Maricaulis maris: one gene and its partner. The protein of the gene in region 2 binds, or shares a complex with, the protein of the main gene of each other region. Links are inferred from orthologs where the notes say so. Each region holds a gene or a part of one and is shown on either strand. Other genes may lie near its edges.

Region 1 (15,267 bases), 1.9 Mb from region 2 along the record:
CGATGCCGATATTCACGACCCGACCGATCCGCACGCCGGATGGGGCATAGGCACCGGAGCGAACCCGCTCGGCGAACTCACGGGTTTCAGCCTGGGTCCGTTTGACGAGAATTGCGGCATCGCTGCCCGCCAGATTGCCGCCCTCGCGATAGGCCATGTGCAGGGCCGGACGGTTTTCGGTAGCGTTCACAATTCCACCCGAAAGAAGCGAATCACGCTTGCTTTCAAGCCCACTTGCGCGCGCGTGCGAAAGCAGGGTTGCCAGCGCCTCGAGGTCAAGACGCTGCTTGGTCGCATCAAATTCAAGCCCGGCCGCGGTCAGGATTAGCGCCTCGTCGCGCCCGTCGCCCGCCTCGGCAAGCTCCCGCAGAGACAGGCCGGACAGGCGCTCGGCATGGGCCTTCAGTTCAATGTCGGACACGGGACCTCCTGTGGATGACGCGTCGTCGAGCAGACTATTGGGAGGGGCACCGCTTCACAAGGCGTTCAGGGCGTGGCGTCAGGATTCACGGGTCGCATCTGCAGCGTCGAGCGCGGCACCGAATAAATGATAAAGCGTACTCGCAGGGATCCGATCAACAGCTCGGTGTCCGATCTCATCAACATGATCAATCCAGCCGCCCGTGCCTGCGGGATCTACATGCCACCTCAACAGCTCTGCAGCAGCGGTTTCCGCCTCACTCAAGTTCGCGGAGCTTCCCTGGCGATAACGGGCCAGCGCGGCCCGAAGCCATTCAGTCTGGACCCAGGTCCGGCTGCCGCCCTGCAAAGCCCTGCCATCCCGCGAAATAGCACTCATCATGAAACCGGTGGCAGGGTTCACACCAAACATCTGAGCATGGTGATACAGGCGCTTGGCAATCTGGTCCGGAACCGGGCCACCAGCTCGCTGATACGAATCGAGGAGCCACACCCACTCCATCTCATGACCCGGTTCGACAACATCCCCGACCGTCGACGGATCAGGACGCCACTGATCATCGAAAAATTCCATCAGACACCCGCTGGCAGAATCGATGAAGCGCGTCACAAGCAAGCCAAGCACCTCGCTCGCCCGATCCAACCACATCCGATCGCCGGTCACGGCGTGCCAAGCCAGCATACACTCGAAAAAATGCATGTGTGGATTTTGCCGGCGCGTCAGTGTTGGGGCCCCGACACTCTCTGCGTACCCGCCATGGACATGTCGCAAATCAGCATCAAGAAACGCCAGAATGGCCTCAGCCTCACGCCGATATCGCGGATCATGCGTCAACCGATACAGCCAAGCCAGAGCCAGGAGGATGAAGGTATGGTCGTATAAGTCGCGGGTCGAATCTTCGACCCCTCCGGAATCAGTCAGGCGATGCACCCAGCCCCCGGATCCGTCCGGGGCTTTTGCGCGCTGTTCCAGAAGTTCATATCCATCGATCGCCAGATCGGCACTGTCACACCAACCCGCAATATGGGCTCGCGCGAAGACATATACCTGTCGAGCCTGTGTACGGACGCGCCGGGAATCGCCGGTGACCGGTCTACCGTCAAGGCTCAATGCCTCAAGAAAACCACCCGACCGACGGTCCCATGCGTGCTCCGCCCAGTAGGGGAGCGCAATATGCCTGCACCAATCGGCGTATCGCTGAACCGAGTTCATAACCGCCGCCCCCAATGGCGCTCGTCAGAGTTGCGCCATATCCTCGTCGGAAATGTCGAAATTGGCGTAAACGTTTTGCACGTCATCGCTATCTTCCAGCATTTCCATCATCTTCATCAAAGATCCGACCTTGTCGCCGGTGACTTCGATGAGGTTCTGCGGCTTCCATATCAGCTTGGCAGAGGAGGGATCCTCGAACGTCTCCGACAGATTGCCGACGACTTCCATGAGATCCTCGCGCGCCGTGTAAATGACGTGCTCACCTTCATTGTCCTCGTCGCCGGGCTCAGACGTGACATCCTCGGCACCGGCTTCAATCGCCGCTTCCATCATGGCGTCTTCATCGGCCTTCGACAGCGGGTAGCGGATTTCTCCGACATTATCGAACATGAAAGCGACAGACCCGGTCTCGCCCAGATTACCGCCATTCTTGGCAAAGGCGGTGCGGACTTCGGCCGCCGCACGATTACGGTTGTCCGTCGAGACTTCAACGATCACACCGATCCCGGCGGGACCGAAACCTTCATAGCGAATGTCTTCATAGGACTCGTCATCGCCCCCCGACGCCTTGTCGATCGCGCGCTGTATATTGTCCTTGGGCATGGACTGGCCCTTGGCATTGGCGATGGCCAGACGCAGGCGCGGATTGGCATCCGGGTCCGGGCCGCCCATCTTGGCAGCGATGGAAATTTCCTTGGACAGGCGCGAGAACAGCTTGGAACGCAGCTTGTCCTGGCGCCCCTTGCGGTGCTGGATATTGGCCCATTTGGAGTGTCCGGCCATGATCGGCTTCCCTATTCCTGCGGATTCGAGGCGACTTCCTTACCCAGAATGGCGCCCCAACGCTACTGCTCGCGCCACATGCAAGCGGTCTCAGAGCAAATCCGTCCGCCCCTCTTCTTTCAGCGCATCGACCAATGCCTTCACATCCTGGGATCGACCGGCGTCGCTTACGAGAACAGCATCGTCCGTCACGACAATCACGACATTCCGGACCCCGACGACCCCAACCCGGGGGCCCGTCGACATGACGTATGAATCGCGGGTCTCAACGAAATGCACATCGCCCCGGGCAACATTGCCATCGGCTGTCTTGTCAGACGCTATTTCCCAAAGCGCCTGCCAGGCGCCGATATCGGACCAGCCAATATCAGCCGGCACGACGACCGCCTTGTCGGTCTTCTCCATGACCGCGTAATCAAACGAGTTCGACGGGCAGTTTGCGAAGCTATCCACGCACAAATTGACTTCATCGCCATTATTGCTGGCGTTTTCCAGAGCCAGGAAAGACGCACTGGCGATCTCCGGGCAATGTCGGTTCATCTCGGAGATGACCGCGCCTGAACCGAAAAGAAAGATGCCGGCATTCCAATAATAGGCCCCGGTATCAATAAACCGCTGGGCAGCTTCACGATCCGGCTTTTCCGTGAAGCGCCTGACCCGGTACCCCTGACCCAGCTTCTCGCCGCGCTCGATATACCCGTAACCGGTCTCGGGCCCGGTAGGCTGCACGCCGAACGTGATGATCGAACCCGCCGTCGCGAGTTCAGCGGCCGCCTCGATCGCCGTGTGGAATCCATCGACATCGCGAATGTGGTGATCGGCCGGCAGCAACAGGACAAAGGCGTCGGGTCCATACTCGCGCGCCACCAAATGAGCCGCGACCGCAGCCACCGCGGCCGTGTTTCGCGCCACGGGTTCGATCACATAATGAGAGGTCGGAACGCTCATCGCTTCGAGCTGAAGCCGCGCCAAAGCATGCTGGCGCTCATTCAGCACGATCATCGGGCGGGCAAAAGAAAAATCCCGCCGCGTGTCACTCACGCGCGCTACAGTCTCCTGAACCATCGTCAGCTCGGAAACCAGTGCATGCAGCTGCTTCGGATGGGCAGTCCGCGAGAGCGGCCACAGACGAGTTCCGGAGCCTCCCGACATGATGACCGGCACTACCTGTCTCACGACATCCCCCTATCCGTCAGAACCGCGCCCACATGAACCATATCGGCGCTGGAACGCAATATCATTGGGCGAAGCATTGGCAAAAGCGACAGAGCGACAAGGCCGCAAGCGCTAATGGTCGGCCAAGGCGTAGGGTTTGTGCGCCGGGGTTGCCGGGGGGAAATCACGCGCCGCGAGGTAAGCCAGCAAGCGCCCGAGAAAATCTGCGCAATCTGTCTGAACAACCCGCAGGTGGGCGTTTCCTTCGAGGCTGCTCGATGTAAAAACGCAGGGCGTCTCGGCGGTCTTTTCAGCATCCATCGAGCGTAAAAACGCTGCCAGGTGCTCATCGAATTCATGGGCCGCGCGCACATCATCAAACCTGATCGTTTGCTTGAACACGTCCCTTCCCCCTTTGCCCTGCGCTGAACACGGCCACCATTTCTAAGCCGGGAAGCACCGCTCCTAGCGTGATGGCCATCACGCGCGCCTCACACTTAAACCTAGCAAGTCCTCTGCCAACACGCTAGCGGCACACCAAAGGCGATCAACCGGTTGCAGCTGCGCACCGACCGTATTGCGCTGCATCGCAGCAAATTTGTCACATTCAGACGGGAAGCGTCTCGGACAGCTGGCCACCAAGGCGGATCGGTTCACAGCGGAGCGCCAGACCGGTGGAATCATCGGTCTCCACGAAGACGCCACACAGTGTCGCCTCACCCGTCGCCGGCTCGAAACGGGCCGACCGCATGCGCGTGGTGAAGCGGCGCAGCGGCTCTTCCTTGTCCATGCCGATCACACTGTCATAGTCACCACACATGCCGGCATCCGTCTGGTAGGCGGTTCCGCCCGGCAAGACGCGGGCATCTGCGGTCGGGACATGTGTGTGCGTACCGACAACCAGGCTGGCGCGGCCGTCACAGAACACACCCATCGCCATTTTCTCGCTCGTCGCCTCACCGTGAAAGTCCACGATGGCCGCATCGGCGACCATGCCAAGGGGTGCGGCGGCGAGTTCGCGTTCAACGGCCGTGAACGGATCGTCCAGGGTCTCCATGAACAGGCTGCCCATGACATTCATGACAAAGACACGGCGTCCGTCGGGAAGGTCATACAGATTGGCTCCCGCACCCGGCGTTGAGCCAACCGGGTAATTGGCGGGCCGGAGAAGACGGGGCTCACGATCAATGAAAGTGAGCGTCTCGCGCTGGTCCCAGGCATGATTGCCCAGGGTCAGCACGTCGGCTCCAAGATCGAAAAGCTGATTGCAGATCCGCTCTGTGACGCCAAATCCGGCGGCTGCGTTCTCGGCATTGATGACGACAAAGTCGAGTTGCAGAGCCTTCCGGACCCGCGGCAGGTGGTCCTCGATCGCGCGGCGGCCGGTCTTGCCGACAATGTCTCCAAAAAAGGCCAGGCGCATGAAAAAGGCTCCGTCAGCGGTCAGGCCGACGGATATGGCGCATCAGACGTGGAAAGTCCAAGTCATCGCTGATGCAGCCTGCTCAGGCCGCTGTCTGCGACCCTGTCACATAGTCGAGGATCGGCGCCAGACAGCGCTCGGCTTCCGCGACCGTCCAGCCCTTGCGCCGGGCATAGTCCTCGACCTGGTCGGGAAGGATGCGACCAACCGCGAAGTAATGGCTGTCCGGATGCGAGAGATAAAGGCCGGAAACGGACGAGGCCGGGGTCATGGCAAAGGAGTCGGTCAGGTCGATCCCGGTCGTCTCTGCCGCGTTGAGAAGGGTAAAGAGGGTTCGCTTTTCCGAATGGTCCGGCTGCGACGGGTAGCCCGCTGCCGGTCGAATGCCGGCATAGGCTTCCGCGATGAGCTCACGATTGCTGAAAGCCTCGTCGGGCGCATAGCCCCAGTATTCGCGACGCACCCGTTCATGAAGCCACTCGGCCGCGGCTTCCGCGAGACGGTCGGACAAGGCCTTGAACAAGATCGAGTTGTAATCGTCCTTCGCCGCCTCGAAACGGGCCATCAAATCCGGATTATCGCCAGCCGTAACGGCGAACCCGCCAATCCAGTCGGCATGCCCGGCCGGGGCCAGGAAGTCGAACTGGCAAACATGGGGGCGGTCATTGTCCTTGGCCGCCTGCTGGCGAAGACCATAAAAGCGGGCGAGCTCTTCGCGGCGGGTGTCATCGGTGTAAAGCACCGCGTCATCCCCGTCACGATTGGCGGGCCAGAAGCCGACCACGGCGCGCGGCTCCAGCAGCGCCTCGTCGACCATCCGCGCAAGCATCGCCTGGGCATCGGCAAACAAGGCCCTGGCCGCCTCGCCGCGCTTGGGGTCCTCGAAGATCGCCGGATAGCTGCCCTTGAGCTCCCAGGTAAAGAAGAAAGGTGTCCAGTCGATATAGTCGACCAGCTCGGACAGGGACGGCTTCAAAACCGTCAGTCCAGGCTTGGCAGGCGCCGGTAGCGAACACGCATTCCAGTCGCAATCCCACGCCTTCTCCCGGGCCCGCTCGAGCGGCAGCCGCGCCTTCGCCGAACGCGCAGCAAGCCGTCGCTCCCGGATCCTGGCGAGATCGTCCTTGACCGATTGGGCATAACTATCGCGCTGGTCAGACAGGAGTTTCGAGACCACCCCGACTGCGCGGCTGGCGTCCAGCACATGGATCACCGGGGCGACGCTGATGGCCGGATCGATCTTGACCGCAGTATGGGCCGGGCTGGTCGTGGCGCCACCGATCATGAGCGGGATGTCGACCTTCAGGCGCTCCATCTCGGACGCCACAAAGACCATCTCGTCCAAAGACGGGGTGATCAGACCGGACAGGCCAATGATATCTGCCCCTTCTTCCCGCGCCGTTTGGAGAATTTTCTCGCACGACACCATCACGCCGAGATCAATGACGTCATAGCCGTTACATTGCAGCACTACGCCGACGATGTTCTTGCCGATGTCGTGGACATCGCCCTTCACCGTCGCCATCACGATCTTGCCGTTGGACTTGCGCTGGTCCCCGGTTCTGGCCTTTTCGGCTTCCATGTAGGGGATCAGGTGGGCGACAGCCTGCTTCATGACCCGCGCCGACTTCACCACTTGGGGCAGGAACATGCGGCCGTCGCCAAACAGGTCGCCGACGACGTTCATGCCGTCCATCAACGGCCCCTCGATGACGTGGAGCGGACGCTCACACGCCTGGCGCGCCTCTTCCGTATCCTCAACGATGAACTCGTTGATCCCGTGCACAAGGGCGTGACGGATCCGGTCATTGACCGGGGCTTCGCGCCATTTCAGATCGCGGACCTTGGCCGGACCGCTCGCCTGCCCACGATACCGCTCGGCGGCCTCCAGCAGACGGTCAGTGCCATCATCGCGCCGGTTGAGGATCACATCTTCGACCAGCTCGCGCAGCTCGGGCTCGATGTCGTCGTAGATGTCGAGCTGACCGGCATTGACGATTCCCATGTCCATGCCGGCCTTGATGGCATGAAACAGGAAGACCGAATGCATCGCCCGCCGCACCGTCTCATTGCCACGGAAGGAGAACGAAATGTTCGAAAGACCACCCGAAACATGACAGCCGGGCAGGTTCTCGCGAATCCGGCGCGTCGCCTCGATGAAATCGACAGCATAGTTATTATGCTCCTCGATCCCGGTCGCCACGGCGAAAATATTGGGGTCAAAGATGATGTCTTCCGGCGGAAAGCCGATCTCGTCGACCAGGATTTTGTAAGCGCGGTCGCAGATCTCGAACTTGCGCGCGGCGGTATCAGCCTGGCCGGTCTCATCGAACGCCATGACCACGACGGCCGCACCATAGGCCAGGCACTTGCCGGCCTGCTCGCGAAACTGCTTCTCGCCTTCCTTGAGGCTGATCGAATTGACGATCGCCTTGCCCTGGGTGTTCTGCAGACCCGCTTCGATGACGTCCCATTTCGAGCTGTCGACCATAACCGGGACGCGGGCCACGTCCGGCTCGCCTGCGATCATGCGCAGGAAGCGGGTCATGGCCTCGACACTGTCGAGCAGGCCCTCATCCATGTTCACATCGATGATCTGGGCACCATTCTCGACCTGCTGACGGGCAACAGACACGGCTTCCGCATAATCACCCTCGGTAATCAGCTTCCGGAAGCGGGCCGAGCCGGTAACATTCGTACGCTCGCCAACATTGACGAAACTGGGGACGGAAACGGTCATGTCAGAATGGCCTCAGGATGCCAGCTCAAAGGGTTCCAGGCCGGACAGGCGCATAGCACGCTTGTGTTTGGCCGGACGACGAGGGGCCGCTGAACCGGCAGCCGCGGCAATGGCCCGGATATGATCCGGCGTGGTGCCGCAGCAGCCACCCAGAATGTTGACCAGGCCGGACTCCGCCCATTCGCCGAGATGGGAGGCGGTCTGGTCCGGCGTTTCGTCATACTCGCCCATATCGTTCGGCAGGCCGGCATTGGGGTAGGCGATGATGCGGGTATCAGCGACACGGGACAGCTCGCTGATATAGGGCCGCATCTCATCGGCACCCAGCGCACAATTCAGCCCGACCGCCCAAGGCCGGGCATGCCGGACCGAGTACCAGAAGGCTTCGGCCGTCTGGCCCGACAGGGTTCGTCCTGATCGATCAGTGATTGTTCCGGAGATAATGATGGGAACAGTGTTGCCGGTCTGGGCGCGCAGATCGAGCAGGGCCTTGATCGCCGCCTTCGCATTGAGGGTATCGAAGATGGTTTCGATCAGAAAGAAATCGACGAAAGCTTCCATCGCCTCCGCCTGTTCGAGATAGGCCGCGCGAACGGTCTCGAAATCGACATCGCGAAAGCCCGGATCGTTCACATCCGGCGAGATGGACAGTGTCTTATTGGTCGGACCGATCGCGCCGGCCACTGCCCGGATACTACCCGTCTCAGACGTGACCTGGTCCGCAGCCTCGCGGGCAAGTCGCGCACCTTCACGGGCGATTTCCGGCGCCAATGCCTGCATCTCGTAATCGGCCTGTGCGATCGAGGTGGCCGAGAATGTGTTGGTTTCAACAATGTCCGCGCCAGCCTCGAAATAGGCCCTGTGTATTGCTTTCACAGCGTCCGGCGCCGAAAGGTTGAGAATGTCATTATTGCCCTTGATCGACACGCCCCAGTCAGAAAACCGCATTGCCCGGTAGCCGTCTTCATCAAGCTTGAGATCCTGGATCTGCGTCCCCATGGCCCCATCAAGAATGAGTACCCGCTCCGCTCCTTTGGCCTCTATAGCCTTGATACGGTTTTCTCGCGTCATGATGCCGCCGCCACCCGTGCTCGATCCCCGGATCTGACACCCAGCAGCTGACAGGTCGAGAGTGCCAGCTCGGCTCGATTGAGCGTATAAAAATGGAACCCGTCCACCCCGCCATTCCGCAGATTACTGCACAGCTTCGCCGCGACATGAGCTGTGACCAATTGGCGGGTGACAGGATCATCGTCGAGTCCGTCATAGGCCTCGTGCAACCATTTCGGCAAGCTGGTGCCACAAAGCCCTGCGATCCGCTTCAGTCCGTTGAAATTAGGTTGCAACATAACACCCGGCACCAAAGGAATATTGACCCCAGCCTCCACCGCCCTATCCCGGAAGCGGAAATAGATATCCGCATCGAAAAAAAACTGGGTAATTGCCCGCGTGGCGCCAGCATCAATTTTGGCCTTGAGCAAATCAATATCAAAATCCGGAGTGGGACTCTCCGGGTGTGTCTCGGGGTAACATCCGACTGAAATCTCGAAATCGCCAATATTCCGAATCCCGGCAGCCAGCTCAGCTGCGTTAGCATATCCGTTTTCCGGCGGCGAATACGCTCCGCCAATGGCATCGGGCGGATCTCCGCGCAACGCCACTATGTGACGCACGCCGGATGCCCAATAGTCACGGATCACCTCATCGACCTCCTCTCGCGTCGCATTGACACAGGTGAGATGGGCGGCAGGCCGGATAGTTGTTTCCTCGACGATCCGATGGACAGTCCGATGGGTCCGATCACGGGTCGACCCGCCAGCCCCGTAGGTCACAGACACGAAGCTAGGTGCGAGCGGCTCCAAACGAGAAATCGATTCCCAAAGCGTGGCTTCCATCGCGTCTGTTTTGGGAGGGAAAAATTCGAACGAGACCGCGAGGTCGCGGCTGGCGTTCGAAATCTCGGCATCGGGTCCCATGATGTCACTCCTTGAAGCCCGTAAAGTTAAGGCAGGCCCTACATGTTCACATAAAGATATCTTTATATAAGATTGATGGCTAGCCCCGCCGTAAGGTTGTTTCAGCACCAGAATTTTAAGCACCCCCGGCAGCTCGCACTTGCATCGCGGCCCCAGTTCTGGTCTATGCCCCGCATATAAAGCGATCTTTATATGAGGATATATGCCGTGAGCCGATCGTCCTACATTTTTACATCTGAGAGCGTTTCCGAGGGCCACCCTGACAAGGTGTGTGACCGTATCTCTGACACTATTGTCGATCTGTTCCTCGGCAAAGACCCAGAAGCTCGCGTTGCGTGCGAGACCCTGACCACCACCAATCAGATCGTCCTGGCCGGTGAAATCCGTTGCGCCGCAGCGGTTGACGACGCCGAAATCGAGGCTGCAACCCGTGAAGCAGTGCGCGACATCGGCTACGAGCAGGCCGGATTCCATTGGAAAAATTCTACCTTCCAAAACTTCCTGCATGAGCAGTCCGCCCACATTGCCCAAGGCGTCGACGCCAGCGGCGACAAGGATGAGGGCGCCGGCGACCAGGGCATCATGTTCGGATACGCCTCGGACGAGACACCCCAACTGATGCCGGCGCCGATCACCTACTCGCACCAGATCCTCAAGCGCATGGCCGAGCTTCGCAAATCAGGCGCGCGCCCCGAGTTTGAGCCGGACGCCAAGTCCCAGGTCACCATGCGCTATGAGAATGGCGTTCCGGCCGGTGTGACCTCTGTTGTGGTTTCGACCCAGCACAAGGAAGGCCTGACCCAGGCTGACATCCGCGAGCTGGTCCGCCCGATCGTCGCGGAGGTCCTGCCGGAAGGCTGGTTCCCGCCCGAGGACGAATTCTACGTCAATCCGACCGGCACGTTTGTGATTGGTGGACCGGACGGCGATGCCGGTCTGACCGGTCGCAAGATCATTGTCGACACCTATGGCGGCGCGGCACCGCATGGCGGCGGCGCCTTCTCAGGCAAGGACCCGACCAAGGTTGATCGCTCGGCCGCCTATGCCTGCCGCTGGCTGGCGAAGAATGTCGTCGCCGCGGAGCTAGCCAAGCGCTGCACCATCCAGGTGTCGTACGCAATTGGCGTCTCCAAGCCGCTCTCGCTCTATGTGGACCTGCACGGCACCGGACGCGTCGACGAAGCCAAGCTCGAAGATGCTCTGATGCAAATGGCAGACCTGTCACCGCGCGGCATTCGAACGAAGCTTCAGCTGAACCGCCCGATCTATGCGCGCACAGCGGCCTATGGCCACTTTGGCCGTACACCAACCGACGATGGCGGCTTTTCATGGGAGCGCACCGATCTCGCCGATCAGCTGCGCGGCCTACTCTAAACACCTCAATCACTTTGGGCCGGCGATGTCGGCCCAAACCCCAACACACCAATACTGCCCAAAAAGAAGGACCTGATGGTCATGACGCAATTTGCTGCGGACAAACCCTATGTCGTGAAAGACATGTCGCTGGCCAAATGGGGCCGGATCGAATTCGACATGGCCGAGATTGAGATGCCGGGCCTGATGGCCTTGCGCGAAGAATACAAGGACGCGCAGCCGCTCAAGGGCGCGCGCATTGCCGGCTCGCTGCACATGACCGTGCAGACGGCGATCCTGATCGAGACGCTGACCGCTCTGGGTGCTGAAGTGCGGTGGGCCTCGTGCAACATCTTCTCGACCCAGGACCACGCCGCCGCCGCGATTGCCGAGACCGGCGTGCCGGTCTTCGCGACCAAGGGTGAGACGCTTGAGGAATACTGGGACTATGCCGACGCCATCTTCCATTGGCCGAACGGCGAAACCGCCAACATGATCCTCGATGATGGTGGCGACGCGACCATGTATCTGATCCTCGGCGAAAAGGCGGAGGCCGATCCGTCCATCCTCAATCACCCGAAGTCGGAAGAGGAAACCTTCCTCTTCGCCCAGATCAGGAAGCGCATTGCTGCCTCCCCGGGCTGGTTCGCCAAGGCAAAGGCCGCGATCAAGGGTGTATCGGAAGAAACCACCACCGGCGTGATGCGTCTCTACCAGATGCACAAGCGCGGCGAGCTGCCCTTCCCGGCGATCAATGTGAATGACAGCGTCACCAAGTCGAAATTCGACAATCGCTATGGCTGCCGCGAAAGCCTCGTCGACGCGATCCGTCGCGGCACCGATGTGATGATGGCCGGCAAGAAGGCCGTCGTCTGCGGTTATGGCGATGTGGGCAAGGGCTCCGCCGAATCGCTCGCGGGCGCCGGCGCCCGCGTCTATGTCACCGAGATCGACCCGATCTGCGCCCTGCAGGCCTGCATGGATGGCTTCGAGGTCGTCCGCCTGAATGACGTGGTCGGCGACATGGACATCTTCGTCACCGCGACCGGCAACAAGGACATCATCACCGTCGACCACATGCGCGTGATGAAGGACATGGCGATCGTCTGCAATATCGGCCACTTCGACAACGAGATTCAGGTCGAGAGCCTGAAGAATTTCAAGTGGACCAATGTGAAGCCGCAGGTCGACCTGGTCGAATTCCCGGAAGGCAACCGCATCGTTCTGCTGTCGGAAGGCCGCCTGGTGAACCTCGGCAATGCCACCGGCCACCCGAGCTTCGTGATGTCTGCCAGCTTCACCAACCAGACGCTGGCCCAGATCGAACTCTGGACCAAGGGCGAGAACTATTCGAACGAGGTCTACATCCTGCCCAAGCACCTCGACGAAAAGGTCGCCGCACTGCACCTCGACAAGCTCGATGCCAAGCTGACCGTGCTTTCGGAAGACCAGGCCGATTATATCGGCATCCCGCAAGCCGGCCCGTTCAAGGCCGAGCATTACCGCTACTAGGCCAGCGACCAGGCCAGCGCCGAGGCCTGTCCGGCATGCACAGCAAACGCCCCGGTTCCACGAGCCGGGGCGTTTTTGGTCCGGCTATTCGGTAATCGGCAGGCAGTTGCAGGCGGCTGCGGACGTCCAGTCCAGCCGGATCCAGCAAAGCGCCGTCTCGCGATCATGAAATTGCCCGACCTTCCGGCCGAGCGAGTGGGCGACGGTGGCCACGATCATCGACACGGTCTCCTGGTCCTCGGCGCGACCAACGAAGCCGAGCTTGGTGCCGGGAAGAAGGTCATCGACAAGGCCCTGGACGTTATCGATGATTTCAACCGGCGGCGCCTCGATCGAGGCGTCTGTAATGTCGATAATGGCGCCGCGCACGGAATTGGCATTCGCCACCGCCTTCAACTCGAGACGGGATGCCCTGATTTCATCACCGCTGACGACGCCGATATGGATCAGGCAGGCTGCATGATTGGCGGGAACATGTGTGACGGTGAAAGTCATTGCGTGCCGGCTTGCTCCCCTGATCAGGCTCGTTCATCCCGAAAATCGTACACTTCAGCATCCGTGACCAGCCCATCCAATGGCTCATCATGAGCTTGGGCGGGAAGCTCGGCAACCATTTGACAATCGAAAGCCAGACCGATCGCGAGGATGGGGCCGGTCGCACGCAGAGCGGCCAGCGTGTAGTCATAATACCCTTTGCCGAAGCCAAGCCGGTTACCGGCCCGGTCGCAAGCAAGCAGCGGAACCAGGACCAGACCCGGGTGACACTCCGGCTGGCTTGAAAGCGGCTCGAAGACGCCCATGCCGCGCCGCTCCAGCGCGTCACCCTTCCGGTAGGCGCGGAATGTCAGCGGACGCCCCGGCCCCTCGACCACGGGAAGACACAGCCGGGCTCCACCGGTGACAAGACGCTCCATGAGCGGGCGGGGGTCGATTTCGCCGGCAAGCGGCCAGTAGCCGGCCACGACGCCACCGGGTGACGGCAGCCAATGGTCCGGAAATCGGGAGGCGAGCGCCCGCCCCGCATCCGGCGATACCAAGCCGGCTTCACGACGCCGCTCCAGCATGCGGGACCGCAGCGCGGGCTTGTCCGTGGAAATCATGTGGCGGCTCCACTCGCGCCGTTAGAGCGTGTATATCCCCACAAACCCGACTGTTCAGGTGGGCACCACTTGAACGGGACCAGGGTCCCAGACAGAGGCAGTTCCCTCGTGGAGGTGTACGGTCCGCAGGATAAACGCTCCAGTCGAACGCAGCAGATAACCGCCACCCCCTATGTGGGGCCGAATGGGCCGAAGCTCAAGCGTCGGCTTCGGCAAGTGCGTCATTCTGCGCAGACAGGATTTCATCGTCATCCGCATCGAGCTCACCGGTTTCCATCGCCCCGGCGAAACGCTCCATCCGGGCAGCCAGCCGGTTGAGCTGGTCGGTCAGACGCGTGCGGGCTTCGGCATGCAGGCTGGCGGCGCCGTGATTTTCGTGCCGCAGGCGTTGCAACTGGCCCTCGAGGCTCTCGATGCGACCGTCGGACTCCCGCAAATCGTCGACAAGAATGAGCGACGCCATCAGCAATAGCCGCAAATCACCGATCTGGCCGACCTGGCCCGAAATTTCCGAGACGCGCTTGTCGAGGCTTGCCGCGAGCTCGCGAAGATAAGCTTCCTGACCCTCTTCGCAACCGATGGTGAAGTCCCGACCATTGAGAGTGACGGTCACGCGCGACATCGGCTCAGTCCTCCCCACGGAGAAGATCACGGAGTTCGGTTATCGCGCCATCCAGCGCGTCTGACGCAAACTGTGCCGCCTCCTGCAAAGCGGCCTCGCGACCGCGCGCCTCGTCCAGCGCTTCGGCGAGGTGGGCGCGATCAACATCGGCGTCCCGTGCTTCGATCGCGGCAAGCTCGGCCCGCTTTACCCGCGACCGCATGGACCGCGCTGCACCCTCCACGCGCGTCATGGCGCCGTCCAGCCGTGCGATCACAGCCTCCAGGGCATCTTCAGGCATATCCGGACGCACGTTCATGCGCTGAGAATCAACTGTGTCGCGGCAAAGTTCAAGTTCTTGATCAACTTCATCCCCTGCGGCATTGAGTTCATATCCCTTCATGGCGGTGAAAAGGGGCCAAATCGAGGTGCCGCGGCCGGTCGGCCTGCCGCCGGGCATCATTTGACGCTTGTGTCCTGACAGTCCACAAGGTCAAAGCTTTACAGCGCTCGAACCAAAGGCGATTTCGACAGATGCTTTCCCTTCCCGACTGGGCATTCTACCCGATCGCGACCGCAGCGGCTGCCGCCATGATTGCCGCGGCCATGAGCTTTGGGGACACCGATCACCGCACACCGGAGGAGATTCGCGCTGAGGGCCTGATCTATGAGGGCGAACGCCTGGCGGGGATGACACTGGGAAATGGTCTCACTATCGAATTCCTCACTGAGGACGGCTCGCAGTTTGCCCGCATTGCCGCAGCCCGCGGTCCCTTGGACGGCCTCCAGTCGGCGGGTGCGTTTTTCACGCTGTCACCAGACGAGATCGAAGCGTTTCAGGGGCACCGCCTGCGAGTGACTTACACACTCCGGGCAACCCCGGACCAGGGGGCTGAACAGACCCTCCTCAATGTCTTCATACCCGGTCGGAGCCAGGCCGATTGGGAGAGCCAAGAAACCAGCGAAAACTATGAGAGCCTGACGATCGAAC
Region 2 (15,362 bases):
TCCAGTCCGGTCCGACCGGCCTGCTCTTCCTCGGCGCCGCCATGCTGGCCCTGTCCTTCGCGGTCTGGGCGCACGGCCAGGGCCATCGGATCTGGTCGGTTATCGCCATCATTGCCCTTGCGCTCGGTGTCCTGAGCGTCGTCGCCATCGCGCGGCTTCCCGCAGCCACCGGTGGCCCGGACATGGCGGTCGGTGAAGAGGAATGGTCGCGTGAGCGTGTCGCCGAATTGCAGGCGATGGGGCAGCCGGTCTTCGTCGATGTGACGGCGGCCTGGTGCGTGACCTGCCAGATCAACAAGCTCACCGTGCTCAATACCGACACCGTCAAGGATGCCTTTGACAGTCTGGGTGTTGTCAGCATGCGGGCCGACTGGACCAATCGCAACGAGACGATCGGCGCGCTGATCAGCGAGCACGGCCAGGCGGGTGTTCCGCTCTATCTGATGTATCCGGCCTCGGGCGGCGCGCCGCGCGTCCTGCCGACGGTTCTGACCACGGGTGGTTTCGTCGACCAGCTCGAATGGGCGGCGGCGAACTAGCCCCCTGACAGGGCCGGGCAGCTTGCCGGCAGCTCAACACCGCTGAGATCGGTATCGCTGTCGACGGCGGGAGCGATATTGCTGGCGTCAGACATCAGGGCGGCGAGGTCGGCATAGATATGGGCTTGTTCGGCGGCGGTTTCGGCGGCGTTCAGGGCTTCCAGCCTCGATGTCGCATCGGCCGACATGCCGCGGAAGATACAACGCAGGTCGATGGGGCCACCGGCCTCGTCTATGCGGCGACTCATCAACAGGGCCTCGACGGAAAATTGTTCCAGCTCGAACGATAGCGGATCCTCGATATCGAGCGGGGTCGCGGGGGCTGCCGGGCGCCTGGCGGCTTCCTGCGAGCGGGCCCGGGCGGTCTCGCCAATCGCGGCGGCGAAGGCGGCGAAGTCACTGCCCGGCCCGGCCTGGGCGGCAGCGGGGGCCAGCAGCGTGGCGGCGATCGCGGCGAAGAGGGCGGATTTCATGGCAGGCTCCCGGTCAGTCTCAGCCTGTTCTAGCAGTAACGCCTTGATTTCCGGTGAATCGACCGGCATCTCCCCTTGCGGTGTGCGTGTGCGGGTTCACAGGGCCTGTCTGCTCGTGGAAAACACCGCCTGACATGGGCTTGTCCGCGCCGGCGGAGAGGCCAACCAGATCGGAGATCGTGATGAGCGCCAAGAAACCCTTTCGACCCAAGGCCCGTCGTCCGCGCGGCTTTGAAGACCGCAGCGGCTCTGTCCTGCGGGTCGAGCGCCATCTCGTCGAGACCGCCAGTCGGATCTATGACGACTGGGGTTTCGAACCGCTTCAGACCTCGGCCTTTGAATACGCCGACGCGCTCGGCAAGTTCCTGCCCGACGAGGAGCGTCCCAATGAGGGCGTGTTCGCGCTCGAGGATGATGACGGGCAGTGGCTGTCGCTGCGCTATGATCACACCGCGCCGCTCGCCCGCTTCGTGGCCGAGAACTTCCAGGACCTGAACAAGCCCTACCGGCGCTACCAGGCCGGCGATGTCTGGCGCAATGAAAAGCCGGGCCCGGGCCGCTTCCGGCAGTTTGTCCAGTGCGATGCTGACACGGTCGGTGCCGCCGGTGCCGCAGCGGATGCCGAGATGATCGCGCTCGCTGCCGATGTGATGCGCGCGGTTGGTCTGGCCGATGGCGATTATGTGGTGCGGGTCAATGACCGGCGCATTCTCGACGGTGTGCTGGAAACGATCGGTGCGGCCGACCCGGAGCGCCGCATGCGTGTGCTACGCGCTGCCGACAAGCTGGATCGGCTCGGTCGCGACGGCGTGGCCCTGCTTCTCGGCGGCGGCCGTAAGGACGAGTCGGGCGACTTCACCGAGGGCGCCGGGCTGGATACCGCCGGAATCGATACCGTTCTAGGCTTCCTCGACGCTGGTGGCGGCAGCCGGAGCGATGTCATCGGGCGCCTTGAGCCGCTGATCGGGACCTCCGACACCGGCAAGGCCGGGCTCGCCGCGCTGGCCGAGATCGACGCGGTGCTGACCGCGATCGGGGTCGATGTCGACCGCGCCCTGTTCGACCCGTCCGTGGTGCGCGGCCTTGGCTATTACACCGGGCCCGTCTTCGAAGCCGAGCTGCTGGCCCAGGCCAGCTATGACGACGGCTCGCCGATCCAGTTCGGATCGGTTGGCGGCGGCGGTCGCTATGATGACCTGGTGTCGCGCTTCACCGGCCAGGCTGTGCCGGCGACCGGTTTCTCCTTCGGCGTCAGCCGCTTTGCCGCCGCCCTGTCGGCCCTGGGCCTGACCGGCTCGGTCGAGGAGAAGCCGCTGGTTCTCGTGGTCGCCAGCGAGAAGGATCGTTCGGCGGACTATCTGGCCATGGCCCGCGAGCTGCGCGCGGCCGGTTTCCGGGCCGAGGCCTTTGTCGGCTCCGGCAATATGGGAAAGCAGATGAAATACGCCGATCGTCGCGGTGCCGCGGCGGCCGTCATCGTCGGCTCGAATGAGCGCGAGGAAGGTCTGGTGACGATCAAGGACCTCAAGCTCGGTGCCCGCCTGGCCGCCGATATCAGTGACAACAAGCAGTGGCGCGAGGAGCAGCCGGCGCAGGAAACTGTCGCCCGGACCGACTGGCTCCGCGCGGTCTCGGCGCTGGTCGAGCGCCACCGGGCAGGCTGAAAAAACGAGGCCATGGCGGACCTTGTCCCCAGCTCTCCGGATTATGGGGGTTGACGTAACCGGGTGCCCACGTCAACGTCAGACTCGGAACTGGGCCTGACCGCTTGGTTCTTTGGCGCTTCGGGGAGGAGGCGTCCTTTATCGACCAACCGTTATCTCGGGGCTGGCCATTGCCAGCCCCTTTTTTTTGTCCGGTGGCGGACCGGCCGCTCAAAACCGGAGGCCAGACAAGAAAAGGGCGGCCCGCTTGTGCCGGACCGCCCCGTTTCGCCGCATCAGGCGAGGATCAGTCGTCCTTGTCTTCGGATGTGTATTCGAGGATCACGACGCGCTGGCCATCATCGAGGTCGATTACGCGCCGTCCTTCGGTGCGCTGGATGCGTTCGACGCGGACATTGCGGCGAACGTCGCGGTCATCGGTGCTGCCTTCGAGCCGGCCACCGGAGAGGCGGTCGACCTCGAGCCGGTTCAGCCACTCGACGAGGTCATCGCCGGTCTGCTCTTCACCATCAATCCAGACCCGTTGACGGCCATCGCTGTCCTCGACCCGGATGTCGCGGGCGTCGCTATCGCCGAGCAATTGGTGAAGGCGTTCGGTATCGGCGTGGATCATCGCGGCATGCTCGCGCTCGGCCCGCGCCGCGTCGCGTTCGGCGTGTGCCCGGTCGCGCTCGGCATGAGCCCTGTCCCGTACCCTCTCGCGGGCGATTTCCCGCTCGGCCCGGGCCATCTCACGGGCCGCGTGCTGGATCTCGACGCGCACGCGGCGACGGTCGTCATCGGTCTCAGCGCGGTTGTCGCGCAGCTCGCGGCGAACCTCGTCCATGGCAGCCCGCATCTCGGCTCGCGCGCTTTCGAGTTCTGCGCGAACCTCGGCCTGCTCCTCGGCGCTCAACTCGTCCCAGTCACGCGACTGCAGGACGCGGTCTTCGTCGAGACCTTCCAGCGCGAGCGTCAGCGACTGAAGGACGCCATGGCCAACCCCGTCGATATCAAGCTCGATCGCCATGTCGGCGAGATGGTTTTCCATCTCGGCCAGATGCTGGGCGCGCTCGGCCATGTGGACCTCGAATTCGCGCTCCATGCGGACCCGGCGACCCTCGACGACCCGGACCTCATCACCCTCGATGATCACCACACTATTCGGTGAAACTTCGACTGCATCGCCGTCAATGAGCACCGTCCCGTCGACGATCTCGATCTCCTGGTCATCAATGCGGATGACCGAGCGTTCCCCGTCGCGGTCGATATGGATGGTGCGATCGCCATTGGCGCCGCGAATCTCCACGATCTGGCCGTCATCGCCCATGAACATGGCATCACTGTCGGCCGAGACATGAACCCGGGTCCGGCTGACCCCGTCATCGTCCAGCGCAAAGGCCGCGGCCCCGGTCACGGCGAGCGCGGCACCCGCAAGCAAAAACTTCTTCATCGCATCTATCCCTCTTCGATGTGGCACCACCCTGGCGGCCCGCGCCTTACGGCGTCCCTGTTTGCGGCTAAATTTTTTGTCACGCCCCGTGTGGTTCCGAGCCGATCCGGACCGCTCTCCGACTGTGTCTTTCGGCGCGACAGGCTTGCCAGCCGCCGGAGCGGTGCCCATTCTCGCAGGCTGTACAGTGAGTGACGGAAGCGGATCATGGATCGACGACGCGTCTTGCAATCGGGTATCGCCGCCACACTGGTGGCGGCGACCGGCTCCCGGGTGACTGCCCTGTCCGAGACCGTTGTCGAGCGGCCGCTGGCCGAGCGCGTCGGCGACATGCTGCTGATGGGCTTTATCGGCTCGCATAACGAGACCGAAGGCGCCGACATTATCGACGCCCACCTGGCGGCGAAGCGGATCGGCGGCGTGCTGTTCCTGCGCCACAATGTCCGCTCCCGCGAGGGCGCCGAAGGTTCGGCGGCGCGCTTCCGGGCGACCCGCCCCGACGCCTGGATGGCGATCGACCAGGAGGGCGGGCTGGTCCAGCGCCTGTCGCGCGACCTCGGTTATACCCATATCCCGCGGGCCATGGAGATCGCCGCGGCGCGCTCGCCGCAAGGCGCGGGCGAGCTTTACCGGCTCGGCGCGGCAGAGTTTCACGCCGCCGGTTTCAACATGAATCTGGCCCCCGTCGCCGATCTGCATGACCCCGAGAATGCCGTGATCGGACGTCATGGCCGCGCCTATGGCAGTGACGGCGATACCATTGCCGCCTATGCCGGCGCCTTCATCGACGCCTTCGAGGGCGAGGGTATCGCCTGCGCGATCAAGCATTTCCCCGGCCATGGCCGGTCCCGCGGTGACAGTCATGACGGCTTCGTCGATATCTCCGACACCTGGAGCGAAGCCGAACTGGCGCCCTTCCGCGAGCTGATCGACCAGGGCCGGGGCCATCTGATGATGGGGGGGCATCTGACCAATCGCCAGCTCGATCCGAGCGGCGAACCGGTGACCTTCTCGAAGCCCGTTCTCGACGATCTGCTGCGCGGACAGCTCGGCTTCACCGGCGTGGTGATGACCGATGATCTCGACATGGGCGCGATCCGCAATAATTACAGCCAGCGCGAAGCCGTGCTGCGCTCGATCGAGGCCGGCAATGACATGATCATGCTGTCCAATTCGGCCGCGCCCGACGCCGAACTGCCGCAACGCATTGTCGGCTGGGTCGAGGCCGCCATCGCCGAGGGCCGCCTGACCGAGCACCGCATCAACCAGTCGGTCGCCCGACTGGCTGTGCTGAAGGCGCGGGTCGGGCTGGGCTAGTCCGCCGCGCCGGCCGTCCCGCGGGCGCGTCTTTTCTTTCCCACAGCGTGGGGAGGGGGACCGCGAAGCGGTGCAGGGGTGACGCCGAAGGCGGCATGGGTCCATCCGTGTCAGGGTCCTTCCTCGCTACGCTCGGACCCCATCGACCCGCCGCTGCGCGTCGGCCCACTTCCCCACGTGCGGGGAAGAAACGCGTGGCAGCTCGGTTGTGCACCAACTCCGGGATACCAAAGAAAAGGGCCGCCCCATCGGGACGGCCCTCTCTTTTAGTCGGTCAGGTGACCGGCATGATTACATCATGCCGCCCATGCCACCCATTCCGCCCATGCCGCCCATGTCGGGCATGCCGCCGGCGCTGTCGTCCTTCGGTGCGTCGGCCACGGCAGCTTCCGTGGTGATCAGCAGCGAAGCGACAGAAGCCGCGTCCTGAAGCGCGGTACGGACGACCTTGGCCGGGTCGATGACGCCGAACTCGAGCATGTCGCCATACTCTTCGGTCTGGGCGTTGAAGCCGAAGGTCGGGGAGGCGTTTTCCATCACCTTGCCGACCACGATCGAGCCTTCGACACCGGAGTTGGTGGCTATCTGACGGATCGGGGACTGCAGGGCGCGGGCGATGATCGCGATGCCTTGCGTCTGGTCAGGGTTGTCACCCTTCAGACCGGCCAGCTTGGCTGAGGCCTTCAGGAGGGCAACACCGCCGCCCGGGACAATGCCTTCTTCCACCGCAGCGCGGGTGGCGTTGAGGGCGTCGTCGACGCGGTCCTTCTTTTCTTTCACTTCGATCTCGGTGGCGCCGCCAACCTTGATCACCGCAACACCGCCGGCCAGCTTGGCGAGGCGTTCCTGCAGCTTCTCGCGGTCATACTCCGAGGTGGTTTCCTCGGACTGACGGCGGATCTGGTTCACGCGGGCTTCGATCTGGGCCTTGTCACCCACACCGTCGACGATCGTGGTGTCGTCCTTGGTGATGTTGACGCGCTTGGCCGAGCCGAGCATGTCGAGCGTGACGGTTTCCAGCTTGATGCCGAGGTCTTCGGAGATGACCTGGCCGCCGGTCAGGATGGCGAGGTCTTCCAGCATCGCCTTGCGACGATCGCCGAAGCCCGGGGCCTTGACGGCAGCGATTTTCAGGCCGCCACGCAGCTTGTTGACCACGAGGGTGGCCAGGGCTTCGCCTTCAACGTCTTCCGCGATGATCAGCAGCGGGCGCGAGGATTGGACGACAGCTTCCAGGATCGGCAGCATCGGCTGCAGCGAGGTCAGCTTCTTTTCGAAGAGCAGGATGTAGGGCTCTTCCAGCTCGGCCTGCATCTTGTCGGCGTCAGTGATGAAGTAGGGCGACAGGTAACCGCGGTCGAACTGCATGCCTTCCACGACGTCGAGCTCGGTTTCGAGGGATTTGGCTTCCTCGACCGTGATGACGCCTTCCTTGCCGACCTTGTCCATGGCCTTGGCGATCATGTCGCCGATTTCCTTCTCGCCATTGGCGGAGATGGTGCCGACCTGGGCAACTTCAGCGGAGTCTTTCACCGGGGTGGAGCTGGCCTTGATGTCTTCCATGACGAGGGCAACGGCCTTGTCGATGCCGCGCTTCAGGTCCATCGGGTTCATGCCGGCCGCAACCGACTTCATGCCTTCGCGGACGATGGACTGGGCCAGGACCGTGGCGGTCGTGGTGCCGTCACCGGCGACGTCATTGGTCTTCGAGGCCACTTCGCGCAGCATTTGAGCGCCCATGTTCTCGAACTTGTCGCTGAGCTCGATTTCCTTGGCGACGGAGACGCCGTCCTTGGTGGTGCGCGGTGCGCCGAAGGATTTCTCGATGACCACGTTGCGGCCCTTGGGACCGAGCGTGACCTTGACAGCGTTGGCGAGGATATCGACGCCGCGCAGCATGCGTTCACGCGCGTCGGAGCCGAAAAGTACGTCTTTGGCAGCCATTGGATTATATCCGTTCTTCTAGTTGAGGGTGTTCAGATCGGCGGTGGCGGTTACGCCATCACGCCGAGAATGTCGGACTCTTTCATGATCAGCAGCTCGACACCGTCAACGGTGACTTCGGTGCCGGACCATTTGCCGAAAAGGATGCGATCGCCGGCCTTGACGTCGAGCGGACGCACTGAGCCGTCTTCCTTGATCGCGCCGCCGCCGATTGCGACGACTTCGCCTTCCTGCGGCTTTTCCTTGGCCGTATCCGGGATGATGATCCCGCCCTTGGTCGTGGACTCTTCTTCGACGCGCTTTACCAGCACGCGATCGTGCAGAGGACGAAAAGTCATCTTTGTCTATCTCCAAACAGAGGACTGAAGGTTTCTGGCACTCGGCCAAGGCGATTTAGCACTCACCCTGACCGACTGCTAACAGAGCGGGAGATAAGAGGCAGTGGGGCGGGCGTCAAGAGGTCCGTGATGCGATTTCTGACACGCCCAGCATTCCGCGGCTTCACACCGGGCCCGGGGGCTGAAGCAGCGAAAAGGAAACGGGCCGCCCCGGTCTGGGGCGACCCGTCCTGTTGGCGTCATTCGGCCGGATGATCAGGCCGGATGCGGTCTTGAGTCCAGGCTAGAGGTCGAAGCGGTCGAGTTGCATGACCTTGGTCCAGGCGTCGATGAAATCGGCGACGAAGCGGTCCTCGCCATCACCAAAGGCATAGACTTCGGCCACGGCCCGCAATTCGGCGTTGGAGCCGAAGACGAGGTCGACCTCGGTCGCGGTCCAGGTGACGTCGCCGGTCTGACGATTGACGCCTTCATAGACATATTCCGCATCGGTCGGCTGCCAGCGGGTCGACATGTCGAGCAGGTTGACGAAGAAGTCATTGCTCAACGTGCCCGGACGGTCGGTGAAGACGCCATGGGCGCCGCCGCCCGTATTGGCGTCCAGGGCGCGCAGGCCACCAATCAGCACCGTCATCTCCGGAACCGTCAGCGACAGCAGGTCAGCTCGGTCGACCATGCGTGCGGCCGGCCCGCGGCTATGATCATCGCCGAGATAGTTGCGGAAAGCGTCGGCATGCGGCTCAAGCAGGGCAAAGCTCTCGGTATCGGTCTGCGCGGCGCTGGCATCGGTGCGACCCGGGGCGAAGGGGACGGCGACATCATGCCCGGCCTCGGAGGCGGCCTGCTCGATGGCTGCGGCACCGCCGAGCACGATCAGGTCGGCCAGCGAGATCCGCGTGCCGTCGGTCTGTGCGTCGTTGAAATCGCCCTGGATCTGTTCCAGCGACGCGAGGACTGTCGCGATTTCCTCGGGGTTGTTGACCGCCCAGCTGTTCTGGGGTGCCAGCCGCAGGCGACCGCCATTGGCGCCGCCGCGCATGTCGGTGTCACGGAAGGAGGCGGCGGCCGCCCAGGCCGTGCGCACCAGCTGAGGAACCGTCAGGCCGGAGCCGAGGATGTCGGACTTGAGGCGCTCGATGTCGCCGTCATCGACGAGCGGATGATCAACCGCCGGTACCGGATCCTGCCACAGCAGCTCGACCGCCGGAACATCGGCCCCGAGATAGCGGGCCCGCGGACCCATGTCGCGGTGGGTCAGCTTGAACCAGGCGCGGGCGAAGGCCGCCTCGAACTCTTCCGGATTCTCGAGAAAGCGGGTCGAAATCTCGCGGAAAGCGGGATCTTCGCGCATGGCAAGGTCGGTGGTGAACATGATCGGTGTTTCGAACTCGCCTGGCGTGTGGGCGTCCGGAACGATCATCGCCGCCTCGATGTCGGCAGGGACCCACTGGATGGCGCCGGCCGGGCTGCGTGTCTGCACCCATTCGAAATTGTACAGGTTCTGCAGATACTGGTGGGTCCAGCGCGTTGGGGCCGAGGTCCAGGCGCCTTCGAGGCCGGAGGTGACCGTGTCAGCGCCGTTCCCGGTGCCGCAGGAGTTTTCCCAGCCCAGGCCCTGGGCCTCGACGCCGGCAGCGGCCGGCTCCGGTCCGGTGCATTCATTCGGGTCGTGTGCGCCATGGGCCTTGCCGAAGGTGTGACCGCCGGCGATCAGGGCAACAATCTCCTCGTCATTCATGGCCATGGCGTTGAAGGTCCGGCGAATGTCGGCGGCCGCCAGCAGCGGATCCGGGACACCGTTGGGGCCTTCCGGATTGACATAGATCAGGCCCATCTGGGCTGCCGCGAGCGGGCGCTCGAGGCGCTGACCGTTCTCGTCATAGCGCTGGCTGGCCAGCATGTCCGCTTCTGGGCCCCAATAGACAAGCTCGGCCTGCCAGTCGTCCTCGCGGCCACCGGCGAAACCGAGGGTCTGGAAGCCCATGTCCTCCATCGCGACATTGCCGGCCAGGATCATCAGATCGGCCCAGGAAATGGCTTCGCCATATTGTTGCTTGATCGGCCACAGCAGTCGCCGGGCGCGGTCGAGATTTCCATTGTCCGGCCAGCTGTTGAGCGGTTCGAAACGCTGTTGGCCGCCACCGGCGCCGCCGCGACCATCCCAGGTCCGATAGGTGCCGGCGCTATGCCAGGCCATGCGGATGAAGAAGGGGCCGTAATGCCCGTAATCGGCCGGCCACCAGTCCTGCGAGGTGGTCATCAGCTCCCGGATCTGCACCTTCACGGCATCGAGATCGAGCGACATGAAGGCTTCTGCATAGTCGAAATCCTCCCCGAGCGGGTTCGAGCGGGTGGTTTCGTTCATCCGCAATTGGGTCAGGTCGAGCTGCTCAGGCCACCAGAAGGCGTTGGTTCTCGGGGCATCCGGTGTCGCAGCGGCCGGCATCGCATCGGCTGCCGCGTAGGTCTCGGTCGAAGCCTCTGTGTCGGCGCTCATATCGCTGCCGGTCTCGGGCGACGAACAGGCCGCGAGGATGAGCGATAGCGTTGCCGCGGAGGTAAACAGGAAAGACTTGGTGCGCGTTCTCATAAGGTGGCTCCCCAATGGTGCCGCCCGTCACCGAGTGTCGCGGTGCGCGTGTGGGAATGGAGGTATCCGCATTCCGACGGGGCAGCTGATCATGCTCGGGCAGGGCACCGTAACAGGTCGATCCGGCGCTGAAGGTCTGCCGTCTGAAGATTCAACCTGTACGCGCTGATCGGCCATAAATCCAATCGATATTAATTATGGAAGATATTGATTGGATTGATGCCTCTGACCGCCCGGCGAGCCGGGGACTTTTGGGCAGGGCCGGGGTCAGTCAGCCTGCGTTCATCTGGCAAAACATAAATCGGAGATTGCCATGCCCATCATCTGGTTCGATATGATAGGCTTAGAGTTGCGTTATCGAGAGGGAGCCTCAATGAAACTCCGCACTGCAGTCCTTACCGTCGCGGCGCTGTCCATGGCAGCGTGCACGACCACCGATCCGTACACCGGTGAAACCCGGGCCAACAACACCGGTCGCGGCATCCTCCTGGGCGCCGCGGCAGGCGCGGCGCTGGGATATCTGACCAACACCAATGACAGCGAAGAAGGCCGGACCAATGCCCTGATCGGGGCCGGTATCGGCGCCCTCGCCGGGGGTGCGGTCGGCAATTACATGGACCGCCAGGAAGCCGCCATGCGCGAAGCCCTGTCGGACAGCGGCGTCGGTGTGCGGCGTGAAGGCAATGATCTTCGCCTGATCATGCCGGGTGATGTCACCTTCGCCACCAACTCGGCCGATATCCAGGGTCAGTTCTACGGTATCCTGTCTGATGTCGGCACGGTGCTGAACCGCTACCCGGCGACCTATGTTGATATCGTCGGCCATGCCGACTCCGTGGGTGCAGACGCCTACAATCAGCAGCTCTCCGAGCGCCGGGCCCTTTCGGTGGGCAATTACCTGATCGGCCAGGGTGTCCTGCGCGACCGCTTCTATATCGCCGGGATGGGGGAGCGCTCGCCGATCGCGTCCAACGACACGGCCCAGGGTCGCCAGCAAAACCGTCGCGTTGAAATCCTGATCCGGCCGCATGCTGCGTCCTGATACCAGGGGTTTCTGACTGCGAATGAGAGCGGCCCGCCGGATCGGCGGGCCGCTTTAATTTATGCATCACCTTATAAATCAGCTTGTTAGGCCCCAAAGGGGCGGGTCGGGTTTACCTTCGTTAACCAAACGACAACCGGTGACGACACAGCTTAAGCTTCAAGCACACCTGACGATTCGCTGATTCGAAGGCCGCACATGCCCCGCGTATCCGACATTTTGATCCTGCTGACCTACATCACCGTCGCCGCGGTGGCTGCGATCGGCTTCGAGTTCTTCGGCCTGATGCCGACGCTAAATGCGTGGATGATGGGGGCGATTGTCTTCATCGTCGCCGGCATGGCGCATTCGGCCGCGGCGCGCGGGCAGGAACGACGGGTGCTGGAAACCGAGATCCACGAGCTCAAGGCTGCCAATCTGGCCCTCGCCGAGGAATTCGAAGCCGCCCAGGCGCGCCTTGACGAGATCGCCGACGAGCTGCGTGCGGAATCGGTGGAGCGCGACAATGCGCTGGTGCACGAGGTGAAGGTGCTTGAGGACCTGGTCCGACGCGTCGGTCCCGCCGGCGTGCAGACGCGGCCTGCCGCGCCCGAGGCCGCCAGCACGTCACGGACCGATATCGACACGGTGCGCGAGGCGCTCGCCGCCAACCGCGTCGACCTGTATTTGCAGCCGATCGTTACCCTGCCGCAGCGCCGGACGGCCTATTATGAAAGCTATACCCGCCTGCGCGATGCGACCGGTCGCGTGCTGGCGCCAGCGGCCTTCATGTCGGCTGCCGAGGAAGCCGGCCTGATGGCCGAAGTCGATAATCTCCTCCTGTTCCGCTGCGTGCAGATCGTGCGTCGCCTGACCGGGCAGGACCGCAAGGTCGCGATCTTCTGCAATATCTCGCTCAACTCCCTGGCGGACGAGACCTTCTTCCCGGAATTCCTCGACTTCATCCGTCAAAACAAGAGCCTGTCCAGCTCCCTGATCTTCGAGATCTCCCAGCAGGCCTTCGAGGAACGCGACGCCATCGCCGCCCGCAACATGGCCCGTATGGCTGATTTCGGGTTCCGCTTCTCGATCGACCAGATATCCCATGTCGAGCTTGACCTGTCGGAGATGGAACGGGCCGGCGTTCGCTTTGCCAAGATCGGTGGCCGCCGCCTGCTCGATGCCATCGACAATTACGAGTCGATCGCCGGCTACGAAGCGGGTGCGATTGCCACGGAAGACCTGGCCGGCCTGTTCGGACGTCACGGTATCGAACTGATCGTCGACAAGATCGAGGATGAGGCGACCGTGGTGGAAGTGCTGGAAATGGATGTGGCCTACGGCCAGGGCCATCTCTTTGGCGAGCCGCGCCCTGTGCGCGACGACATGCTGGAGGTTGCCCCGCGCGAGACCGGCGGCAATGTTGCCCGGATGTCGGCCTGACCGGTTCACACCGCGACCCGGCCTGCCGGCCGACACGCCGCATTGACCGGCTGTCACAGGCCTGCTTCAAGCAGGTGATGTTACCCGAACTCGCCACGCTGGGCCCGCTTCGCGACCGCTATGACACGTTGTATTGCGATGTCTGGGGCGTCATTCGAGACGGTACCGACTTGTTGCCCGCAGCCGTCGATGCGCTGATCCGATTCCGCCAGAGCGGGGGACGGGTCTGCCTGGTCTCGAACTCGCCGCGGCGCAGTTCCAGCCTTGCGCACTTTCTCGATCAGATGGGGCTGCCTTCGAGTGCGACCGACGCCATGGTTACCTCGGGCGATGCCATCCATGAGGAATTGCTCAAGCGGACCCCGGGTAAGGCGTTCAATATCGGTCCCGCCAGTGATGGTGCCCTCTATGCCGGGCTCGATCTCGACTTCACCGATATCGAGGCGGCCGACTTCATCACCTGCACCGGTCCGGATGATTACGAGAATGGCCGACCTGAGGATTATGATGCGGTCCTGGCTCGGGCCCTGGAGCGCGGGATCGAGCTGGTTTGCGCCAATCCGGACATCGTCGTCCAGTCGGGCGACCGGCTGATCGTCTGTGCCGGCGCCATCGCGCGTCACTATCGGCAGATGGGTGGCACCAGCATTGTCGCCGGCAAGCCGCACCAGCCGATCTACAGGCTGGCGAAGGCGGCGCTCGAGGCGCAGGGCCACACGGTGGTGCTCGAGCGCGTGCTGGCGATCGGTGATGGTCCGGAGACTGATGTCGAGGGGGCCATGCGGGCGGGTGTCGATTGCCTCTTCATTGCCGACGGCATTCTCGGCGACATGCTCAACGGCGGCCGCCTCGATGTCGAGACAGCCGCCGCTGCGCTGAAGGATTATGGTGTGTCGGCCCGCTATGTCGCGGATCAGCTCACCTGGTAGTTTGTCGGTCGACTAGTCGAACAGGGAGTCGATCGAGTTCTGGTCCAGATCGGAAACCGGGGCCGCGTCGGTAAACATCGCATCGATGTCGTCCTGGCTGGTTTCCGGTCCGCCGATCGCCGGGCCATTGAGCAAGAGCTCGCGGGCCCGCTTTTCCTCGGCGCTCTCTTCGGCCACATGGTCGGCATCGCGAACGCCCATGACTTCGGCGAAGCGTGACACGCGGCTTTCCACGTGGCGCAGGGATGTCACGACCTTCGAGACACGCTGACCGGCGAGATCCTGGAAGCTGCACGCCTCGATGATGGTCATCATGCGGGCTTCGACATTGGCCCGGTAGGCATCATAGTCGGCTTCATCGTCGCAGAGCACGGCTTCCGCCTCGCTCATGATCGTCTCGGTCGCCCGTTCGGTGTCCCCGACGACAGCCTCGAGTTCCTGGCCGGCAGAGGGTATGCGTTCGGTCTTGATGTCGTTCGGCCGCAGGGCGGCGATCTCATCACGGGTCCGCGAGATATAGTCCGCGATATAATTGAATTCCTGGCAGATCGACTGGTCGAGGGAGCTGAAGAACAGCTTCATCGTATCCGTCAGCTGGTGGGCCAGCTTGAGGACTTCCATGATCTGGGCATCCTGCAGGTCGCTCGCTTTCAGAGAGGCGAGGGAGGTGCGGACTTGCGCGGCAACATTGGCGGCGGGCATGGGGCCCTCCTTCCTTTGCAGACTCAAATACGAAAAGGGCGGCTCATCAAACGACTAGAAGTCGCCGAGAACAGCGGCCATTTTCGATTTGAGAGTTCCGGCGTTGAAGGGCTTCACGATGTAGTTGTTTACACCCGCCCGCTTTGCAGCGACCACGTTCTCGGTCTTGGATTCCGCGGTGACCATGATGAAGGGCGTCGCCTTCATGCTCTCGTCAGCGCGAACCTTCTGCAGGAGCTCGTAGCCCGTCATGGGCTCCATGTTCCAGTCTGAGATCACCAGACCGTACTTGTTTTCCTGCATCTTCGCGTAGGCCTCCTGGCCATCCGCGGCATCGTCCACATTTTCGAACCCAATCTGCTTGAGCAGGTTGCGAATAATGCGGATCATGGTTTTGTAGTCGTCCACGACCAGGATCGGCATCGTCATATCGACAGCCATGCTTAGTCTCCATCCACTCGGCGCGTTTACACAAGGACAGCTTGTTCCGCTGTCTTCAGTCATGACCCTAGACATTCGCGGATAAAAATCGGTTAAAGCGGGTAGAAAGATGGAGTCACCCATGTCCGAAGTGCGCGGCATTGCCCTCGATGAATTGGAAATAGGTCGTTCCGCAGAGGCAGTTAGAACTGTCACTGAGGACGATTTGGATATGTTCGCGAAAGTGTCCGGGGACTATAATCCGGTCCACATGGACGAAGAATTCGCCCGCGCAACGCCGTTTCGCGGCCGAATTGCGCACGGCGCTCTGGTTGCATCCTATATTTCCGGCGTGCTCGGAAACCAGCTGCCCGGACCGGGTGCGATCTTTCTCGGCCTGAACATGCGCTTCTTCCATCCGACCCGGATCGGCGACGAAGTGCGCACCCGTGTCGAGGTCAAATCTGTCGACATGAAGTCGCGCAAGGCCGTCATGGACTGCACCTGCTATGTCGGCGACAAGCTGACCATGCAAGCCGAAGCCGAGGTC

The links.
Region 1: the proteins of groL (region 2) and metK are in contact, whole or in part, in a cryo-EM structure (PDB 8P4O), measured with the Escherichia coli proteins. The link is inferred for Maricaulis maris from one-to-one orthologs.

What each region holds. Positions count from the first base shown.
Region 1 is NZ_AP027270.1:2,536,415-2,551,681, forward strand. The notes cover bases 9,143-11,993. They hold metK (methionine adenosyltransferase), read left to right. Parts: upstream 9,143-9,902; coding sequence 9,903-11,084; downstream 11,085-11,993. Other genes in these bases: metF (methylenetetrahydrofolate reductase [NAD(P)H]), read right to left, coding at 9,143-9,710; ahcY (adenosylhomocysteinase), read left to right, coding at 11,166-11,993. Also shown: pgi (glucose-6-phosphate isomerase), read right to left, coding at 1-421; AAA969_RS12070 (AGE family epimerase/isomerase), read right to left, coding at 500-1,633; AAA969_RS12075 (YebC/PmpR family DNA-binding transcriptional regulator), read right to left, coding at 1,658-2,416; AAA969_RS12080 (mannose-1-phosphate guanylyltransferase/mannose-6-phosphate isomerase), read right to left, coding at 2,507-3,580; AAA969_RS12085 (hypothetical protein), read right to left, coding at 3,704-3,973; AAA969_RS12090 (TIGR00282 family metallophosphoesterase), read right to left, coding at 4,179-4,994; metH (methionine synthase), read right to left, coding at 5,077-7,734; AAA969_RS12100 (homocysteine S-methyltransferase family protein), read right to left, coding at 7,747-8,805; more of metF, read right to left, coding at 8,802-9,142; more of ahcY, read left to right, coding at 11,994-12,575; AAA969_RS12120 (hypothetical protein), read right to left, coding at 12,660-13,070; AAA969_RS12125 (5-formyltetrahydrofolate cyclo-ligase), read right to left, coding at 13,094-13,675; AAA969_RS12135 (cell division protein ZapA), read right to left, coding at 13,872-14,297; AAA969_RS12140 (DUF4164 family protein), read right to left, coding at 14,302-14,739; AAA969_RS12145 (hypothetical protein), read left to right, coding at 14,811-15,267. UniProt on the Escherichia coli protein: Catalyzes the formation of S-adenosylmethionine (AdoMet) from methionine and ATP.
Region 2 is NZ_AP027270.1:663,311-678,672, forward strand. What follows is about bases 5,044-7,989. They hold groL (chaperonin GroEL), read right to left. Parts: upstream 7,370-7,989; coding sequence 5,717-7,369; downstream 5,044-5,716. Other genes in these bases: AAA969_RS02975 (glycoside hydrolase family 3 protein), read left to right, coding at 5,044-5,425; AAA969_RS02985 (co-chaperone GroES), read right to left, coding at 7,420-7,707. Also shown: AAA969_RS02955 (protein-disulfide reductase DsbD family protein), read left to right, coding at 1-539; AAA969_RS02960 (hypothetical protein), read right to left, coding at 536-1,012; hisS (histidine--tRNA ligase), read left to right, coding at 1,195-2,676; AAA969_RS02970 (hypothetical protein), read right to left, coding at 2,963-4,108; more of AAA969_RS02975, read left to right, coding at 4,316-5,043; katG (catalase/peroxidase HPI), read right to left, coding at 7,991-10,153; AAA969_RS02995 (OmpA family protein), read left to right, coding at 10,671-11,339; AAA969_RS03000 (EAL domain-containing protein), read left to right, coding at 11,538-12,761; AAA969_RS03005 (TIGR01459 family HAD-type hydrolase), read left to right, coding at 12,839-13,690; AAA969_RS03010 (protein phosphatase CheZ), read right to left, coding at 13,703-14,392; AAA969_RS03015 (response regulator), read right to left, coding at 14,447-14,833; AAA969_RS03020 (MaoC family dehydratase), read left to right, coding at 14,955-15,362.